2 regions of the Colwellia sp. MB02u-10 genome follow, and region 2 is predicted to be linked to the other one. Evidence: predicted binding sites of a transcription regulator. Region 2 holds the regulator's gene; the other holds the start of a gene.
The links. Region 2 encodes LexA, which represses DNA repair genes until DNA is damaged. Its sites were predicted from a motif close to TACTGTATNNNNATACAGTA; they were not measured.
Positions count from the first base shown of each region.

Region 1: the regulator LexA is predicted to act here: its motif matches at 5,840-5,859, upstream of H4J59_RS11900 (DNA topoisomerase III).

Region 1 is NZ_JACGVK010000121.1:2,203-12,708, reverse strand. It holds gene H4J59_RS11920 (DUF5666 domain-containing protein) at 1-1,295, shown strand, start outside; gene H4J59_RS11915 (helix-turn-helix transcriptional regulator) at 1,354-1,860, shown strand; gene H4J59_RS11910 (DUF3297 family protein) at 2,195-2,443, opposite strand; gene H4J59_RS11905 (GNAT family N-acetyltransferase) at 2,904-3,533, shown strand; gene H4J59_RS11900 (DNA topoisomerase III) at 3,835-5,781, opposite strand; gene H4J59_RS19855 (cysteine-rich CWC family protein) at 6,061-6,267, shown strand; gene H4J59_RS11890 (alpha/beta hydrolase) at 6,624-7,739, shown strand; gene H4J59_RS11885 (DEAD/DEAH box helicase) at 7,884-9,140, opposite strand; gene H4J59_RS11880 (DUF2750 domain-containing protein) at 9,147-9,506, opposite strand; gene H4J59_RS11875 (acyl-CoA thioesterase) at 9,580-10,056, opposite strand; gene H4J59_RS11870 (YaiI/YqxD family protein) at 10,164-10,506, shown strand, end outside.
Region 2 is NZ_JACGVK010000140.1:58,296-68,801, forward strand. It holds gene H4J59_RS18470 (endonuclease/exonuclease/phosphatase family protein) at 1-103, opposite strand, end outside; gene H4J59_RS18475 (PepSY domain-containing protein) at 250-975, opposite strand; gene H4J59_RS18480 (PepSY domain-containing protein) at 972-1,865, opposite strand; gene H4J59_RS18485 (hypothetical protein) at 2,229-2,648, shown strand; gene ahpC (alkyl hydroperoxide reductase subunit C) at 4,155-4,724, shown strand; gene ahpF (alkyl hydroperoxide reductase subunit F) at 4,835-6,436, shown strand; gene oxyR (DNA-binding transcriptional regulator OxyR) at 6,730-7,632, opposite strand; gene H4J59_RS18505 (hypothetical protein) at 7,905-8,207, opposite strand; gene lexA (transcriptional repressor LexA) at 8,545-9,159, shown strand; gene coxB (cytochrome c oxidase subunit II) at 9,745-10,506, shown strand, end outside.

The DNA of each region.
Region 1 (10,506 bases), on a different contig from region 2:
CTGTGGCTCAACGAATAGAAGTTAATGGCTATTTAAAACAGGATAATTCTTATCTAGCCACTATGATCAAACTTGACGCTGATACCGGTAATGACCAGGCCGAATATACCCGAGGATCAATTGAACAGCTCAATACAACGAATAGAACCTTTCGCTTAAATCAATTGATTATTGACTACAGTACCGCCTCAATTGAAGGGGAACTGAGTAATGGGGCTTTAGTCAAAGTTGAAGGTGTTTTAAGCAACGAAACGATTATCGCATCTCACATTGAAACCGAGATCTTTGACAGTAATAGCGACTCTTCATCGGAAGAGTTCTCTCGTTATGAAGTTGAAGGCATAGTATCCGCGTTCGATGCCACGAACAACACCATAACCGTCAATGGCTATACCTTTACGCTTGCTGATACAGTTCAATACCAAAGTGGCACAGCAGATGCCTTAATAGCGGGTGTATTTGTTGAACTCGAATTATCGACTAGCAGAGCAGTCGTACGTATTGAATTTGAAGCAGACAAATATCGTTCTGATGGCAAAGTTAAAGGCAATATTGAGCAAATTGATCGAGATAATCAATTAATTACCCTGTATGGCCAAGCTTATAAGCTAAGTATTAATACCCGATTTGAAGATGATGACGATCAATATGTTAATTTACAAAATCTACAAGTTAATGATGCGGTTGAAATAGTGTTTGCTCTGATTGATGGCGTTAAAGTCATACAGCGAATTGAGCGAGAAAACAGCAGCGAATTTAACGATGAGTGGGAAATTGAAGGGGTTGTCAGTGCATTTGACGCTTCATCAATCACGGTTAATGGTGTCAGAATTTTGTTGAATAGTAGCAGCCTGTATCTTAATCAAGATATTGTGATTGCCATGGATGATTTCATTAATGCGCTCGTACTAGGTATCTCTGTCGAAATAGAAGGTTACTACGATAGCAATAATCAATTAGTCATTAACAAACTTGAACTAGAGTCAACTTCACAAGGCGATGAGCCATCAGACGATCAAGACGATTCATCAGACCATGATACTGGCCAAGGTTATGTAGAAATCGAAGGTCGGGTATCGCAATTACTATCCGCAACTAGCTTTACGCTTAATGGCTATGAAGTACGTTTAGATAATAGCGCTCGCTTAGAACTCAATGATCAAAACGTTAATTTAGTTGACTTTATGAATGCAATATCGGTTAATACCACGGTAGAGATTGAAGGTGTATGGGTAGAAAACACCTATATTCGCGTCTTAGAAGCTGAAATTGAATCGAATGGAAACGATGATTAAACTCAAAGGAGTGTAGCAATAAAGCGAGGTTTATCCTCGCTTTTTTTATGGGATTAAAATGCATAAAGATAAAATAATATCACTGGCCCTTTCACTTATCATTGGCTTTAAACTGGTAGATATTTATGTCGATTTTAAAAGTGAAGTGAGCTACCTTCATTTAGCACAAGAGCTCACTCTGGTTATTATTTCGTTATCACTTTTTATCTTTCTCATGAAAGATATTTTTACCCGCAGCAAGCAAACTAACTATTTACTGCGACAATTAGATTCCAGCCAACACCAGCAAAAAATACTCAATAAGCAATTAGAAAGAAGTAAGCACAGTTTTTTTGATGCCATTAACGCACAATTCGCTATTTGGGAACTCACGGCGGCAGAGCACGATATTGCGCTTTTTCTCTTAAAAGGCTTAACGATTGCTGAAATTGCGTCGTTAATGCAAAAATCAGAAAAAACAGTGCGTAACCAGGCTTCATCGGTTTATAAAAAAGCCCAAGTCAGCGGCCGGCATGAACTGGCCGCAATTTTCTTTGAATTTTGGGACGTTGATCCCAAGCATTAATCTTAATGCCCTGAGTCATAACTAGTGCTAATAGCGAGTGTTAATGCCGAATACTCTTACTAATACCAATCCCATTAAGTTATTGCTCACTTGTACTAGTTAAAATAGCTCAAGGCTGTGTTGCTCTCAATCCCAATAGCCAGCTATTACTCAATCGAGCGCCTTCCCTTGAGTTATTTTTCCTGCGCACAACAAGATCACAAACTTAATGGAACTGGTATAATACTCGTGCCGATAACCAGTAAATCAAAAGGCCGCTATCTTGATAATAAAAAGCCCCGTGCAATATCTCTTGGACGAGGCTCTTAGGTTATCGACTTTTCATTAATAGTGATTAACGATAAAACGCTTCAACAGTGCCTTTTACCTTCATCAAAAGTGGCTGTCCACGACGATCTAATGCTTTGTGTGTGGCAACTTTTACCCAACCTTCACTGATGCAATATTCTTCGACATCTGAACGGTCTTTGCCGTTGAGCGTAATACCAATATCATGCTCAAAAATTTCTGCCACATGATGTGGGCTACGGGGATTGATCGAAAGGCGATCGGGTAAATCGGGTAGCGATTTAGTGTCATTCATCTTGGTGACCTGTAGTAAATAAAAAGTGCGCTATTGTAGGCAATATAAGCATTCCCCTCAATAGTGCTTGGTGTATTTAAAAGCTATTTTAACTGTATTGCCTTGATATTAGCTGCTGGGTTAGACATTTACCTTTCGCTAGCCAGAACTATCTAAGACAGCAACATCAAGTTTTCATTAGCAGCTTAATGTGGCAACAACTAACAATCGCTCAAATTATATTCTTAAGACGCATTTATCAAGTAAAATTATCATCAATACTTTTTAAACATTAGCCTCTCGTTGCCTAGCGCTTAAAAAATCAAACGCTGGTATGACACGCATACTAGTGGTATAAACGGGCCAGAGCATGAAAATCTGCAGTAATCGCAAAATTTTTGCCTTAAATTTACTGTGCCAACCACTAAAGGCAGTCGCTTGTTATTCGGTGCTATATCACCGTTAAGCCAAGCACTGAAATATGATGAACTTAACCATAGAATTTAATAAACCAGAAATAAAAAGTGCCTTTGATTGGCAATTAGCACAAGAAATTAATGTTAAAAATGACGAAAACCAAGTTATTGCCAAAGCAGAAATTGAAATAATCACTTTAAATAAGCACCGTGGTGCTGACGAAAGCTATGAATTATTAAGCCAGCACGATGCTACTGACTGGGAAGTACCCTTAAATTTATTTTTTAAAAAACAAAATGTCGCGGCAGATTTAGTCGAAAAGTTACAGGCAAAAATTGATACTAAAGCCAAAGATCATATCTTAATTGAAGCTATTAGTGTCTTACCCGCATATCGCCAGCAGGGTGTTGCGACATTTTTACTAAAAGAAATTGCCCAACACTACAGCAAAGTGCAGTCAATTTCGGCACTGTGTATGCCAATGAGTTTATTTGTTGATGCTCAAGACTGCGAAACACCTGAAAATACCGCCTATTATCAGGCCATGAACTTATCAGCAGACGAGTTAAACACTGAAGCATTAAGCGCGTTCTTTCAGCAGTCAGGTTTTAGTTATTTAGCTATAGATGACAGCGCGTTAGAAGCACCCTTACCTTTTAAAGTCTTTATCGCTAGTCCACAAACCATCCTGTAATACTAGCGATTAACATACTCGTGAACATGCCTAGTTCACGAGTATCACCTGCAGCTTTTGAAAATTTCTATCTGCCTTTTCTATCTGCCTATCCCTGTGCCTTTTAATACTCATCAATTATCTTTTTACTCGATAAAAACATAGCTAGGGACATTATCCAACAGTTATTTCTAAGGCATAATGTTAGGTAAAGGCCAATACTTATGGCATCAACTTAACAGCTTAATCCTACTTATCCTATTACCTGCACTACACCCTACATACACAAGGGTATTACTATGTTGACCAATAAAAATGGGTTTTATTTAACCGCGGATTTTTTCCACGTACTCTGCTTTTTGGCTTTTGACTTACGCTTAAAAGCCACTTTGGGTAATTGGGCAAATGACTGTTGCTCTGACTGCTTAACCATCTGCGCTATAGTCGATGTTAAAGGAGTAATTAAATCTTCATAACGGCTTTTTTTCTCACTAATGTTAGTCAGTGTGGCTTCCCAGTGAGCGGTCATATCAGGCATGGTAGCCGCAACAGGCAAGGCATTGATCAGTGACGTGCCAATCACTGTGGCATTGATATTCTTGCCTTGGCGCTGCAAATAATCACGTTTAAACAATAAGTCGATAATACCGGCACGCGTTGCTTCGGTACCCAAACCGTCGTTTTCTCGTAAAAGTTTTTTTATCTCATTATCACTGACAAACCTAGCAATACCGGTCATGGCACTCAGTAAACTCGCATCAGTGAACTGCTTAGGTGCTTGTGTCATACGGCTGATGAGTTCGCCATGACGACAGAGTATTTGCTCGCCTTTCACTAATTTTGGCAATAGTTGATTATTAAGCTTTTCGTCATTGTCTTGCGCTGCGTTGTCAGGCTTATTTTTTGCACGCTGAAATAACACCTTCCAACCTTGGGCGATCGGGGTTTTAGCATTAGCTAAGAATTTACCTCCCGCAATTAGCAGCTCAACCCGACACTGGTTATATTGGTATGGTGGATAAAACTGTGCTAAATATTGCCGAACAATAAGAAAATAAACTTGCTTTTCAAATGGGTTCAACGACAACTTGTTCGCTGATTTTTCGGTCGGAATAATGGCATGGTGAGCGGTTACTTTAGCATTATTCCAGGTTTTACTTTTTAACGCACTATTAGCACCTTGCGCAAATTTGGCATAGTCTTCATCCGCGCTGGCTAACATGGCAATAATGCCTTTAGCCTGAGCGTGATGTTCAGTGGGTAAATAGCGACAATCAGAACGAGGGTAAGTCACCAGTTTATGCTTTTCATACAATGCCTGACAGACATCTAATACCAACTTCGCATTCAATGAATATATTTTTGCCGCGTCAATTTGCAGTGCTGATAAACTATAAGGCAATGCGGCTACTTGGTTTTTCTGCTGCTCAATCACTGAGATCACTTCAGCGGTTTTATGGTCAATACGGCGGACAACATTTTCAGCTAAAGCACGATTAATCACACGGCCTTCTTCATCCATATGCGGTTGGCAGGCCTCACTGGGTTGCCACTTTGCAATGAATTGCGCTTGGTTACTGGTTTGTAAGTGTGCGTGCACATCATAAAAGTCTTTCGCGACAAAATGGTCAATCTCTTGTTGGCGTCGCACCACTAAACCTAAAATCGGCGTTTGTACCCTGCCGACAGATAACACGCTATTAAAACCGGCTTTTTGCCCTTGTAAGGTATAAGCTCGCGTTAAGTTAATGCCGTAAAGCCAATCGGCTCTTGAGCGCGCTAAAGCAGAAATTGATAAGGGCATAAATAATTGGTTACTTTGTAAGTTAGCCAGCGATCTTTGCACTGCGGGTAAATTTAAGTCACTAATTAACAAACGCTTAGTATTTTGCTTCTTCTTTGCTGATACCTTGAAAAAATCAATAACCTCATCAACTAACAGTTGGCCTTCTCGGTCAGGGTCACCGGCATGAATAATTTCATCTGCTTGCTTAACCAGTTTTCGTAACACAGTAAGCTGTGACCGGGTTTGTGCTTTAGGTTTTAGTTGCCATTGCTGCGGCACAATCGGTAAATGGCCCATTTGCCACTTTTTAAATGCGGGATCGTAATCTTCAGGATTTGCTTGTTCAAGAATATGGCCAATACACCAACTTACTACGTCACCATTGGCCAGTGCGATATAGCCTTGATGATTCTTTTGAGGTTTTGGCAATGCGGCGGCAATTGCCCGACCTAAGCTTGGTTTTTCGGCGATATATAATTTCAAGATGAAGGCTTACCTGTAGAGCAAAGGCTGCTGATGTTTTAGATAGCCTAGCATTTAAAACTGTTTATTTATACAGCTAAGAAAAAGTTGCTGATTAATAACTTTCTGCAGCACCGCTAACCAGCAGTCTCTGCTATTACCAGTGCTTAGCCAGGTAATTTTACCTAAGACACAACAATTAGTGACAACAGCGCCTAAAGTTTACCGCTAAATATTTTACTGTTAGTGAAGTTATGCTATTTTCAAGCTTAATAATCTTAATCTAGAGCAATAGTGCTAATGCCTGCCATTGATACCAACCAATGCCCTTTATGCCAACAAAATAATTTATGTGCGGTAAATGGTAATGAACCTTGTTGGTGCGTAAGTCGTGATGTTAAACGCGCATTATTGACACAAGTACCACCAGCCTTATCTGGAAAATCATGTATCTGTAAAAGCTGCGTCGATAAATTCAACTTTAACATGGTGATCAACAAGTCTTAAAAACATACCTAGGTATTTTAAATCATTGAACTTAAATACTGACCTAATTGCTTAAAGATAAATTGGGGCAATTATTAAACCTTAATAAAACCAATTGATTTTTACTCAGCCAGCCTTTCAAGAAACACCCACCCTTGCTGTTATTTGGTGACCTTGGAGTCATGGCTCAACCTATTCTATCGGCATTAAAATATTAAACAGTCATTATGACGATGCCGCGCTAAAGCAGGGAAAAGCGAGTTTAATAAGCAAGGTTTTTCAACGTATAACATCAGCATAATGACTTAGGTCGCTTGTGAGCAAAAATATCTTAACTACAATTATGCTAGTTTAATTTAATTTTACAGGATGTTTATATGCTCACCTTAACGCTACATTATGCCACTAACAGAAATCACTTAGGTCAACGTTGGACTCCCGACAGTTATGGACAAGATTTTAGTGCTGACCGACCTAATAACTTACGTTTTGGTCGAGTCACGGTTGAAGTTGGTGCTAATAAAGTAACCGACTACCTGAGTGATAAGGTCCATAACCGATCAGGTGATGGTGAAAGCCTATCAGGCTATATTGAAAAAAAATTACGGAAAAAAAGTCTTATCGCTGCTTTTGTAGAACCAAAAAACCTCACCACACCTCTGGCTTCCACGGTGGCTTTTAATGAGATCAAGAAACAAATGGATCTGAAACGTGATCTGGTGGTTTTTATTCATGGTTTTAATGTTGACTGGTTTGAAGCGGTCGCCTCTGCCATGGCATTAGAATTAATGTTAAACCGCATATCGCAAGATAATGAAAAATTAAAGGATACCAGCGTGTTTCTTTTTACTTGGCCTTCAAACGGCGCTATGGTGAAAAATAAAGCTTATTTATCTGATCGTAACGATGCTAGAGACTCAAGCTTAGCAGTAGCGCGAGGCTTTCTTAAATTACGTGACTTTCTGATGACGCTCAGACCTAAACATCATGATCCGACGATAAATGAATGTGGTCAACAACTACACTTACTGTGCCACTCAATGGGTAATTTTGTTTTACAAAACGCCCTAGTTTCATTAGATAAGCTCAATAACCAAAAACGCCGTCCACAATTATTTCAACATATCTTTATGTGTGCACCTGATGTTGATGATGATATTTTTGAAGATAAAAAGCATATGGTTAATTTGCATCAATTAGCCAAGCATGTAACGGTTTATTACAATAATGGTGATTTAGCTATGTATATTTCTGATTTCACCAAAGGCAATACCGATAGGTTAGGCCATAATGGCACAGCACGACCCTTGCAATTGCACCATAAAATCAGTCAAGTCAACTGCTCTGATATTGTTCGTGGTGTCACCGAACATAGCTATTATTTATGGGCTACGGTTAATGAAGACATTAGACAAAGTATTGATGATCTTGCTTACGATGACAGTGCACGTAAAAGAAAATACAAATCAGCACAAGTTTGGCGCTTAACTTAGTCTGTTTTTACTTGACCTCAATTTAATTTACCTAGGTTCAGTTTAGTTCAATAGCAAGCAGAAGCTAAACCTCTACTTGCTCTACCCCTCTGATAGCAAGGCTATTAAGATATCATCTTAAGTAGGATAAACTAATTTATTGCTTTAGCGTTTACGTGACTTATGTGGCTTATTCAACTTAGCTTTATTGTTATCGCCAAAGGCCTTTTGTCGACCATGCTTTTTTTGCTGCCCTAAGGTATTTTTGCGAGCTGGTGGGTCAGTTTTAGTTAAGTCTGGCTCATAGCCTGGCAGCCATTGTTGCATTAAGCGGGTGTCTAACACTTTTTCTACCGCTTCTAGCAACCAAGTTTCTGATGGGCTCATTAAAGAAATAGCTAAGCCTTCATTACCTGCTCGTCCGGTGCGACCAATACGATGAATGTAATCTTCAGCAATATAGGGGAGTTCATAATTGATCACATAACGTAAATCGCTAATATCAATACCACGCGCGGCAACGTCGGTCGCGACTAAGGATCGAGTTTTACCTGCTTTAAATTCTGCTAAGGCTTTATCACGCGCACCTTGAGATTTGTCACCGTGAATAGATTGGGTTTTAATGCCATCTTTTGACATTTCTTTTGCTAGTTCATCCGCGCCAAGTTTTGTGCGAGTAAAAATAAGCACTTGTTGCCAGTTTTTTGAACCAATTAAAAATGAAGTTAGCTCACGTTTTCGGTCGCTATCAACGGTATAAACAATTTGCTCTACTTTTGTTGCTGCGGTATTACGTTCACTGACTTCAATAAGTTGTGGATCATTAAGTAAGGTTTTACTGAGTTTGAAAATGGCATCATCAAAAGTCGCTGAAAACAACAAAGTCTGACGCTTAGGCGGTAGACGGTTTAAAATACGGTCAATTTCATCCTTAAAGCCCATATCTAACATACGGTCAGCTTCGTCAAAAACAATAGTTTCAAGGTGAATTAACAAGACACTGCCATTAACAATATGATCTAACAACCGGCCAGGGGTGGCAATTAATATATCAGCACCTTGTTCAATAGCTTCAATTTGCGGTTTAATACTAACACCACCATAAGCGACCGCAATATTCAGCTCAGTATTTTCAGCATAACTAACAAAGCTTTTATACACTTGCTGCGCAAGTTCACGCGTCGGTGTTAATACTAAGGCTCTAATCGGCCTTTGTGCTGGAATATTCTCGCTTAAACGTTGCAGAATGGGTAAAGCAAAGGCGGCAGTTTTACCGGTACCGGTTTGAGCTCCAGCCATAATGTCTTTATTGGCTAGAATAGCCGGGATGGCTTGCTGCTGAATCGGCGTTGGCTGATCATAGCCTAAGGCTTTAACGGCATCGGTAAGTGACTTATCTAATGCTAGGGACGAAAAACTCATGATGATCTATCGCTTATTAATCGAATGTTGATGTTGTTTTTGTTTAAGTTCATGCTCAAGTTCATCAGGGTAATATACTAAGCCTTGCTCGTCTTGGCTTGGAAACACCACAATAGCGAGTTCGTCATCCGCTAAACCCGTGCTCCAACGACTAAACCATTTGTTTAAAGAAATTGCTTCAGGTTGGCAAGCTTGCCAGCCATCGGTAGCCCAAGCTTGGGCAAACTCTTTATTCGGCCAAACCGGTACACAGTCCTCTTCTTCTGTGTTGAGCATTACACAGCCATGTTCATCAGTTAAGATCCATAACTCGTTTTGGCTGACCGCTTCATTGATAAAATAAACGGCGCGCTGCGCGTCATCCATCTGTAATATTTGTTTGATTTTTTCTGGCTCTAACACATGAACTCCTGATGAAAACTATTTTTAAATGGCGGCGCTATTCTACAAAAATTTGCATTTCTTCGCCGATGTTTTTCCGCATTTCCATTAACTTTATTGCGCTGTCATGCTCTTTGATATCTGCCGCTGTTTTAGGTATCCATTCAGGAATACGCTCAGATTGACCATTCTGATCAACAGCCACCATAATCACAATACAATGCGTAGTGAGTCGACGATTTAATGACTTAGGATCACAGGCATTTACTTCCAAAGCTATATGCATGGAAGACCTACCGGTATAAATCACTTTCGCCTCAACTTCGACTAAGCTACCGACATGAATTGGCGCCACAAAACGAATGCCACCCGCATACGCGGTAACACAATAACGACCACTCCAACCGGCTGCACAAGCATAAGCAGCTAAATCAATCCATTTCATTACTGCGCCGCCGTGAACTTTTCCACCAAAGTTAACGTCTTGGGGTTCAGCTAAAAATCTTAAGGTTATATCGCGTTGGGGTTGCTTCATGGTGCTTCCTATTTATCAGTAAAATTAAGGCTAACAGTGCTTACAATATTTGCGGTTTAAAGGTACATTACACCCGTTAAGTCATAGTTAAAATTTAAAGGATAACCATGAAAATTTGGGTTGATGCCGACTCGTGTCCGGTAGTTATTAAAGAGATTTTATTTCGAGCCGCAGAGCGTACTCAAACATTCACAACATTATTGGCTAATCATTATCTAAAAGTACCGCCGTCTAAGGTGATCAGCTTCGTACAAGTTAGTGCTGGCTTTGATGTTGCTGACGATGAAATTGTTAAGCGAGCCGAGCCAAATGACTTAGTGATAACAGCAGATATTCCTTTAGCGGCTGAAGTCGTCGAAAAGGGCTGCTTAGCACTTAACCCTAGAGGCGAGCTTTACACAGAGGCCAATATTCGTCAACGCCTGAATATGCGTGACTTTATGGATACGC
Region 2 (10,506 bases):
CCAACCAGGCGATATTCCAAGAAGCGACTTTTAAGGTTTCTGCAAAAGTTTTGGTACTTAAAAACGTGAGTGCGATGCAAACAAGGCTAATTAATTTTGTCATTAGGTTATTCTACAATATACATGGGCAGCTATAGTAACCGCTAGCAGAGCAAATTAAAATAAAGTGTTTAGCTTTGTACTATGACTATCATTAGGATGATGAGCAGAACTATGGCTATAAATATGGCCAGCACTATGGTGATGGAGCTAAAACTGCTTTAAGCGGTATTGGCCTTTTCGCAGCATATGTAATGTCCATATCAAACCAGAAAGTGTGAGCCACAAGGCGATAAAAGCAAATAATATCATTTGAATTGTGTTGAAGCTGCCGGCACTGCCGTAATCCATAAAGTGCAACATAAAGAAAAAATCGGCAAAGCGTTTATCACTATTACTATGGCCTACTAAACGTCCTGAGCCTTGTTCAACATAAACACTGGTGTCTAAGTCATCAGCAAAATTAATTTGCCAACTGGGATTTTTATGTTTAAGAAAGTCGGCAATTGGCGGCGTTATTAACGTGACAGACTTAATATTACCTGGGCCATTATAAGTCGCTTTGGCGATAGCTTTGGCGAATGGTTCATCCACCAAGGTTAGCTCACCTGTAATCGCATTAACGATATGGTAACTGTTGGCAAAGTGGCGATATAAGCCTTGCTGTTGAGTTAGCAGGTAATAAGGCTGTGTGAGAATACTGACTTGGTTGAGTTCAAGCGTAGCCGGGTATAATTTTAGTATGCTTTTAACGGGTAACAGTGCTTTGTTTGCCAGAGTTGGCTGCTCGGCCATTGCCGTTTGACGATAAGCATTACCGCGGGCTTTTTTGTGATCAATGACATTGAAGACTAAGCCACTGGTTAGCCAAATAAGTAGTTGTAGACCGACGAGTAATGAGGCCCATTTATGAATTTTTTTTATCCAAAGCATCATGACTTGTCTCCAAAAGATAAGCGGTTATCTTGTTGCGCTTTTTTAGCCCTATCGCGGTTTTTTCTACGTGAGATTATTATCGGTTTGATCACTTTGAAATAAGTCAGTACTAAACCACTAAAGACAGCAAAAAATCCCAATGAAGCAATAAAAAACAGTAACCAATTACTGACATCTTCGTCATCGCCATAATCCATGATATGCAAGCGAAACATCCAATCAAACAAATACCAAAGTTGGTGACGTTTGCTAACAAGTTTACCGTTACTCTCTGAGATATACAGCGACGGTGAGGTGAAGTTGTCAAAATTAACCTGCCATACAGGTAAATGTCGAGCACTTAAGCCAAAGTGTGGATTTGTAGTTATTAGCTCGGCATTAAGGACTTTGCCATCACCAGAATAAAGGTGCTTTGCTATGGTAATTGCCGTGTTTTTATTTAATGGTGATAACGGTTCGCCGTTCTGTGCATCAATTATAACGGCTTGTTTAGCTATGTTAAAGCGATAGACTTCACGGTTTACCAGCATGCCAACACTTAAGTTTTTAGCCTGCGGATATTGTTGAAATAATGTTGATGAGGAGTAAGTTAAGTTCTCTGATTTTATTTTATTTTGATGGTTGATAATTAAGCTATCACCGTGAATATAATCAATATCAAAAAAGACCATATAAGCACCCGTAACAGACCAAATAACAAATTGCGCACCAATAAATAGCATCAACCATTTATGCAGCTTATGGCTGAGGTTAAAGAGTTTTAAAGGCTTTTTTCTTCTTGTTCTAGCTTTAATCAGTGTTGTTTTAATTGCGTTACTCTCCACAATAGCTATTCTACTGGCAGTAGTTAATGGTGTGAGCGTAGCCGCGTTAACGATTCCACCCATCATTGCTGTAGCAGTGCGATTGATAATTTTTGATCATAGGCTGTGGCCTTATAATATCGATAAAAGAGCAACAATAACAATAGCAACTGAATAACGATGGGATAGAAAGGTCTGTCTTTATTTTTTTAATGGCGTGGAGCATAGTATCTAGTCTGCTCACTATTGAACTTAATCCTAGTGAACTTAATTGCGCGATTTTTATGGGCGGATATGAAGATAAATGCACAGATATGCAAAAAATAATTTAGTCAGTTAGCTATGGTATAATGACACGTGCAAAGCCATCAAAAAGCCATCAAATTATATAGCTATTGTGAGTGCTTATTATTTACCGATAAACTACTTATTCAAAAGGCGTCAACTATCATGGATATTATGACTGAAACCTTGCCAATTTCTATTCAGGTGAGTAACGACCTAGTGGCCGAAATAAAAAATATTGCCGCCATTAGTAATAAACTTGAAGCGCAGTTAAATTTTCATACCATGACGGCGAATTGGTATGGCGATGAAGCAGATATTTTACAGATCAATTTTTATCTTGTCGCGATTAACGAATTTGGCAATGTAGCAAAACAAGCACCGAATGTTGAAGTAGAAACGTTTGCAGATGACGTTGTGTTGCTGAGCTCAAACAACATGCTAATAGATTGTCATGTTGCTATTACAGCGACTGAATTGGAATTGATACGACAGCAGCCGAAATTATTGTCGGGCTACCTTGCCAAAAAACTCTCCAAAATACTAAATTTAATTGCTGATAGACAGCAACTTACACAGATATAAATTTTTTTTTCAATAAAGTTGAACTAAGCACTATTAAGTGACTCTTACTTAGCAAGAGATTCTCCCCTCGGTTTTGTTTTTATTAGTGTTTTTATATTTTTATACGCCCCTCAATTGAGGGGCGTTTTTTTTGCCTATAATTTTTGGCGAATGAATGATTAATTATTGAAAGTGGTAGGAGTAAAGAAATTAATTTTTGTTCCATGAGTAATGAATCATTTATTTTCACCAAATCTTCGTCGAGGGGTTTAGGTTAGATAGGGTTATTTCTTCAAACTGCATGTCATTAAAGACTAAGTATTAACGGCGAAAGCTATGGTTTTATTTTTATTTTTATTTTTATATAAATTGAACTAACCATAATAATAGCACTCTTACTTAGCAAGAGATTCTCCCCTCGGTTTTGTTTTTATTAGTGTTTTATAGTGTTTTTATATTTTTATACGCTCCTCAATTGAGGGGCGTTTTTTTTGCCTATAATTTTGGCGAATGAATGATTAATTATTGAAAGTGGCAAGGAGCAAAGTGATTAATTTTTGTTCCATGAGTAGGGAATCATTTATTTCCACCAAATCTTCGTCGAGGAATTTAGGTTTGTTTTTATTTAAATTGAACTAACGATAATAATAGCACTCTTACTTAACAAGAGATTTCCCCCTCGGTTTTGTTTTTATTAGTGTTTTTATATTTTTATACGCTCCTCAATTGAGGAGCGTTTTTTTTGCCTATAATTTTTGGCGAATGAATGATTAATTATTGAAAGTGGTAAGGAGTAAAGCGATTAATTTTTGTTCCATGAGTAGGAAATCATTTATTTTCACCAAATCTTTGTCGAGGGGGTTAGGTTTATTTTTATTTTAATTGAACTAACGATAATAATAGCACTCTTACTTAACAAGAGATTTCCCTCTCGGTTTTGTTTTTATTAGTGTTTTTATACGCTCCTCAATTGAGGAGCGTTTTTTTTGCCTATAATTTGTGGCGAATGAATGATTAATTATTGAAAGTGGTAAGGAGTAAAGCGATTAATTTTTGTTCCATGAGTAGGGAATCATTTATTTTCACCAAATCTTCGTCGAGGGATTTAGGTTTATTTTTATTTAAATTGAACTAACCATAATAATAGCACTCTTACTTAACAAGAGATTTCCCCCCTCGGTTTTGTTTTTATTAGTGTTTTTATATTTTTATACGCTCCTCAATTGAGGGGCGTTTTTTTTGTCTTTTTTTTGCTTTGATTATAGCTAAAGAAATTAAGCTGATATTAATAGGCAATCTTATTTTTCATATCACTTTCTGCAACATTGAAATTTTAGCCATCTATAAAATAAAGTTAAACAGTCACAGCAACAGTGTCCTGCTCTTTCTACATTTCATTCTACAATACAGTAATAGTTTTTACCTATCGATATGATAAATTCAAACGATTGTTCCTATTTTAAATGCCGGCGTATCATTGTCCCAACTTAACAAGTACTCATATTTTTAAAACAAGTGGAGATAAACATGTATAAATCAATTATCAATTCAACCATCCAACCATTTAACGCAACAGCATTTAGTAAAGGCGAATTTGTCGAGGTTTCAGAAGCTGATGTTGCAGGAAAATGGGCAGTATTTTTCTTTTATCCAGCTGACTTTACCTTTGTTTGTCCAACAGAGTTAGGTGATATGGCTGACCATTATGCACAACTACAAGAAATGGGCGTTGAAGTTTACTCAGTATCAACCGACACACATTTTACCCATAAAGCTTGGCACGGCAGTTCAGACACTATTGGCAAAATTACCTACCCAATGATTGGTGACCCAACAGGCAAAATTACTCGCAACTTCGGTGTCATGATTGAAGACGACGGCTTAGCATTACGTGGCACGTTTGTTATCAACCCTGAAGGCGAAATTAAAATTGCTGAGATACATGATCTAGGTATAGGCCGTTCAGCAAAAGAGCTAGTGCGCAAAATTCAAGCGGCACAATATGTAGCTGAACATGACGGTGAAGTATGTCCAGCAGCATGGCAGCCAGGTGCAGAAACATTAACACCCTCATTAGATTTAGTTGGCAAAATCTAAATAAAGTAAAAAACTACCGCGATAGTTTTAAAATATCGCGGTATTTACCAAGCCAATTCAGCATGATCTAAAAATCATCCTATTCAGCAGTTTTTTCAAAGGAATAAACCATGTTAGATACGAACTTAAAGCAGCAACTAACGACCTATTTACAGAATTTAACATCGGCTGTTGAATTATCAGTATTTTTAGGTGACGACGTTAAATCAAAAGAATTAAATACCTTGGTGACAGAAATTGCTGAAATGTCAGCATTAGTCTCGGTTGTTGCAGCAGATGCAAGCAACGAGCGAGTGCCATCAATGTTAGTAAAATCAGTTAAAACTGGCGGCGAAATGCGCTTCGCTGGCGTGCCGATGGGGCATGAATTTACTTCTCTGGTATTAGCCTTGTTACACAGCGGTGGACACCCAATAAAGCTTGATAAAGCGGTGATTGAGCAAGTGGCCTCACTAGAAGGTGAACATAGCTTTGAAACCTATATTTCCTTAAGTTGTCAAAATTGCCCAGACGTAGTGCAAGCACTTAACATGATGGCGGCAATTAATCCGCAAATTAAGCATGTGATGGTTGATGGGGCATTATTCCAAGAAGAAGTATACAAACGAGATATTTTATCAGTACCGGCAGTTTACTTAAATGGTAAAGCGTTTGGCCAAGGCAGAATGACGGTAACTGAGATTTTAAACAAAGTTGATACCAATGCTGGCGCGAGACAAGCTAAGGCGATAAACAACAAAGCAGCTTTTGACTTATTAGTTATAGGTGGTGGCCCAGCAGGTGCATCATCAGCAATATATAGTGCCCGTAAAGGGATACGCACAGGCATAGTGGCAGACAATTTTGGTGGCCAATTACAAGAAACCATGTCCATTGAAAATTTTATCTCAGTGAATGCAACTGATGGGCCTAAACTAGTGGCTAACCTAGAAGCCCATGTTAATGAATATGATGTTGATATTATGAATAATCAACAGGTGAAAAAAATTATAGAAAGTGATGTTGAAGGTGGTTTAATCACCGTTGAATTAGAAAACGGCGCTATCTTACAAACACGCTCAACCATTATTGCTACAGGCGCAAGATGGAGAGAAATGAAGGTTACTGGTGAGCAAGAATACCGTGGTAAAGGTGTCGCTTATTGTCCGCACTGTGATGGGCCATTATTTAAAGGCAAATCAGTTGCTGTGATTGGTGGTGGTAACTCAGGTATCGAGGCAGCCATAGATCTCGCTGGCTTAGTTAAGCATGTTACTGTTCTTGAATTTGATAGCGTACTACGTGCTGATGCGGTATTACAAAATAAAGCGCGTTCGTTGCCAAATATCGAGATTATTGTTAATGCTCAAACCACCGAAGTATTAGGTAATGGCAAGCATGTGACTGGACTAAACTACCTTAATCGTGCAACAGATAAGCAAGAGAGTGTCGAACTTGCCGGTATTTTCGTACAAATTGGTTTAGTGCCAAATTCAAAGTTTTTGCAAGGAACTGTTGATTTAACCGAGCGAGGCGAGGTGATCATTAATCACAAAGGTGAAACCAATATTGCGGGTGTTTATGCGGCGGGGGATGTAACAGACACGCCATTTAAGCAAATTATTATCGCTATGGGCAGTGGAGCAACAGCAGCATTAGGTGCATTCGATTATTTAATTAGAACACCGAACCCGCTTGAAAACACTGAAAGCGTTAGCGAAGCTGCAGCTTAGTAGCGGATTAATTAGTAGCGGATTAATTAGTAGCGGATTAATTAGTAGCGGCTTAACTCGCAGCTCAAACTAGCACTGAAACGCCAGTACAATAAGTACTAAAAAAATAAACGCTATCGTCGCAACGGTAGCGTTTTTTCGTTAATAGCGCGTTTGCTGTTGCACTGATTTTACCTTTGACCCATCTAAGTTCCATGCAGGCGTGATATAGCTTGAACTTTAGTTCATCAAGTTAAATGAAGCTTAACCGTTTTTGCTCCAAGCTCATAAGCGGGTTGTGAAACATAGCTAACTTATTCATCAAATAAACCCGTTACTGCTTGGCGCACTTCATTAACCACAGCGCTAACACTTTCCATACGCGCGTAACCGGCACGACAAAGTAATGATATTTCACGCACCGGTTGCGGGCTTTCAAAAGGAATGTAATGAATATGCTTCTGTGGAGCATAATTAATTGTCGCCAACTGTGGTAGCAGCGTAATACCCATATTGCTTGCCACCATATATCGTAAGGTTTCAAGACTGGTGGCTCGAAAACTATCATCTTCCTCCGCACCAGCGCTAAAGCAATAGCCCATGGCTTGATCTCTCAAACAATGGCCATCTTCTAAAGTGAGAATTTTTTGATTATGTAAATCATCAAATGTTACTTTGGTTTTATTAGCCAGTGGATGTGAAGGTGACGTTGCCATTACCAAGGGCTCGATGAATAAATCGTAACGTTCAAAACGTGCCATTTCTGGTAACCAAGGCAAAATTAAAATATCGAGTTTGCCTGCTTCTAATTGTTGCAGTAAATCTTGGGTTCTATTTTCATGTAAATAGAAGTTTATTTTCGCTAGATTGCTGTTTAGTGCTGGCATAATATGCGGCAATATATATGGCGCTAACGTCGGTATTAAGCCTATATGTAAATCACCTGACAGTGGATCAAGTAGCGCTTTTGCCGCTTCTTCAAAGTTATTCGCGGCGTTAAGTACTTGCCGAGCTTGTTGTACTAACTGTTTTCCTGCGGGTGTTAGCATAACATTGCGCGGTTGGCGTTCAATTAAGGTTAGCTTAAGGCGTTGTTCTAGTTTTTGAATTTGACCACTTAGCGTTGGTTGACTAACAAAGCAAGCCTCAGCAGCATGGCCAAAATGCTTATATTCGGCAATGGCGGTTAGATATTCTAAATCACGAATTTTTATCATAGTTTAAATCTATTGATATGAGGTGGTTGATAGCTAAATTGATGTTAACTTAAGGTACTCAGTTTAGCGAGCATACTGAAAAGCAAAGCCGGCAATGAAAGCGCTAATACCCAGACTAAGCGAGGTTTGCAAAGGCTATAAACTTGTTAAAAGCTTAGTTAATTGAGGCGCTTATTGCATCACTGGGTATTTAAGCCGTTGTTTAAAATGACTGACTGTGCTTTGAGGTCTTAAAGCCTTAATGAGTTAAGACGTTGAAGGAGATTGAAGCATTATAGCTTTGAGCGCTCATAAGCTGGAATGTTAATAAAATTTTCATCACCTTTGGCAACCGCTTCCTTTAAGCTCGCTTTTCTATTTTGGCGAGACTCAATACTTTCACCAAATACCTGAAAGTGAGATCGCGCGATAACATCGACAGCCTCTGCATGAGATATAACGCCTAACGCTTTACCCGCATGGATAAAGCCTTCAACTCTGAATTTTTGCTTATCATCTTTTTTATGATTTTTTGCGAGGCTAAAAACTTTTAGCAACTGTGCTTGGCAACAACCTAAATATTCGTGTTTATTCATTATCTTCCATTCACCTTCTAAGGTTGATTTACCTGCTGTTTTAGCAAGGTTAATAGTTATATTTATGGGTATTTTTAATGACCTTAATCAGTAGTGCTTTTTGATTCATTAACATTCAAATTGACCATGATGCATACCTGACTGATTTAATCGTGAAAGCCGCTTTACAACAACATGGACTGAGCACTTAATTTTTTGGAAACACCACCATTGCAACTAAAACCCAAACCAGCAAAGCCGGATTATTATTTTCTTGCGTTTATTTACAGCCTGTATACAATAACAGTAATACTGTGTAAAAATACAGGCTCGCTCTTAAGTAGCTTAAGGAATAACTATGCGCCCTTTAACCCCCAGACAACAGCAGATTTTTGATCTGATCCGAGAAAAAATTTCTGATACGGGTATGCCGCCAACGCGTGCCGAAATTGCTGCTTTTTTTGGTTTTAAGTCGGCCAATGCAGCAGAAGAACATCTAAAAGCGCTAGCGAAGAAAGGCTATATTGAAATGCTGCCTGGCACATCGCGTGGTATTCGTCTTACACAAGAGTTTATCGCTGAAGATGGTTTGCCACTTATTGGTCGTGTGGCGGCCGGTGAGCCTATTTTGGCGCAAGAACATGTTGAACAACATTACAAAGTTGATGGCAATTTATTTCATCCTCCAGCTGATTATTTATTGCGAGTTAATGGCGAGAGCATGAAAGATATCGGCATTATGGATGGCGACTTGTTGGCTGTTCATCAAACAACCGATGTGCAAAACGGTCAAGTGATTGTTGCTCGTGTGGAAGACGATGTTACCGTGAAGCGTTTTAAACGTGAGGGCAATGTGGTTTATTTACATGCTGAAAATGAAGATTTTGCACCGATTAAGGTCGATTTAAAGTCTCAGCAATTTAATATCGAAGGCCTAGCCGTTGGTGTTATTCGCGCGGCTGATTGGATGTAGTTCACCTTGCACTTACTTCATAAATGCTAATACTTAGCTAGACTAGATTTTCCTACACTAGACTTTCCTACATTATATCTCGCAGATTTAACGGTAACTTGGTTTAAGCCAAGGGGTTAAAATCTGCGTATTTCTTATGCTTGATAACCATTTCTGTGCCTAATATGTAGCTCAATTTTTTTGGTTAGAACAATCCTCCTATTCGGCAATAAATACCGCTAATAGCTTGCTTTTTATACAGCAAATTTCTGTGTTGATTATTTATTATTCAGCATGAAAAGTATGCCTTGAACAAAATATAAACATTGCAGCCATCCTTTTAAAAATCTACTTGTCGTCCAGTTTAGGGCATTTACTCTATTGTATTTATTGGTTTTTATTTATCATACTTTTGAAATTAAAAATTGACCCCTATCAAGTTTTAAGTAATTCTAGTCTGGAAAACGTACAAAAAAACAATAGGGCGTAATTGATAGCTGTTGATTAATGCGTCACTTAAATAATAATAAATGTATGCGCTAAATAGCCGGTTTTCATAATGAAAATATGTTGTTTGGCCTAAATTAAAGGTGAAGGAGATGTCGTGTGAAAAGACGTAACCTAGGTTTGCTGTTGCTAGGGGGCTTGTTGTCTAGTTCAGCGTGGGCAGATATGTCGCTGAACTTAACTAAAGGTGTTACTGAGGTGAGCAGAGACGTATATGATTTACATATGCTGGTGCTCTATATCTGTACTGGTATCGGTATTGTGGTCTTTGGTGCTATGTTTTGGTCTATGGTGTTTCACCGTAAATCAAAAGGTTTCAAACCAGCAACCTTTCATGAAAGCACAAAAGTTGAAATTCTTTGGACGGCGATTCCTGTCGTTATTCTAATTGCTATGGCTTTTCCTGCCACTATTACGCTGATCGATATGGAAAATAACGATGACGCGGATTTAACCATTCAAGTAACAGGTTCTCAGTGGAAATGGCATTATAAATATTTTGATCAAGACCTTGAATTTTATTCAGTGCTTTCTACCCCGCGTGAACAATACGAAAACCAAGATGGTACCTCAGCAGAAAAAGGTGAACATTATCTGTTAGAAGTTGATCGTCCTTTGGTGATTCCAACCAATAAAAAAGTGCGTTTTGTTATTACTTCTGATGATGTTATCCATGCTTGGTGGGTACCGGCATTTGCGGTAAAACAAGATGCTAACCCAGGCTTTATTAATGAAGCTTGGACCAAGGTAGATGAACCCGGTGTTTATCGTGGCCAATGTGCTGAGTTGTGTGGCAAAGACCACGGCTTTATGCCGATAGTGGTTGAAGTTAAGTCTGAAGCCGATTACGCCATTTGGCTT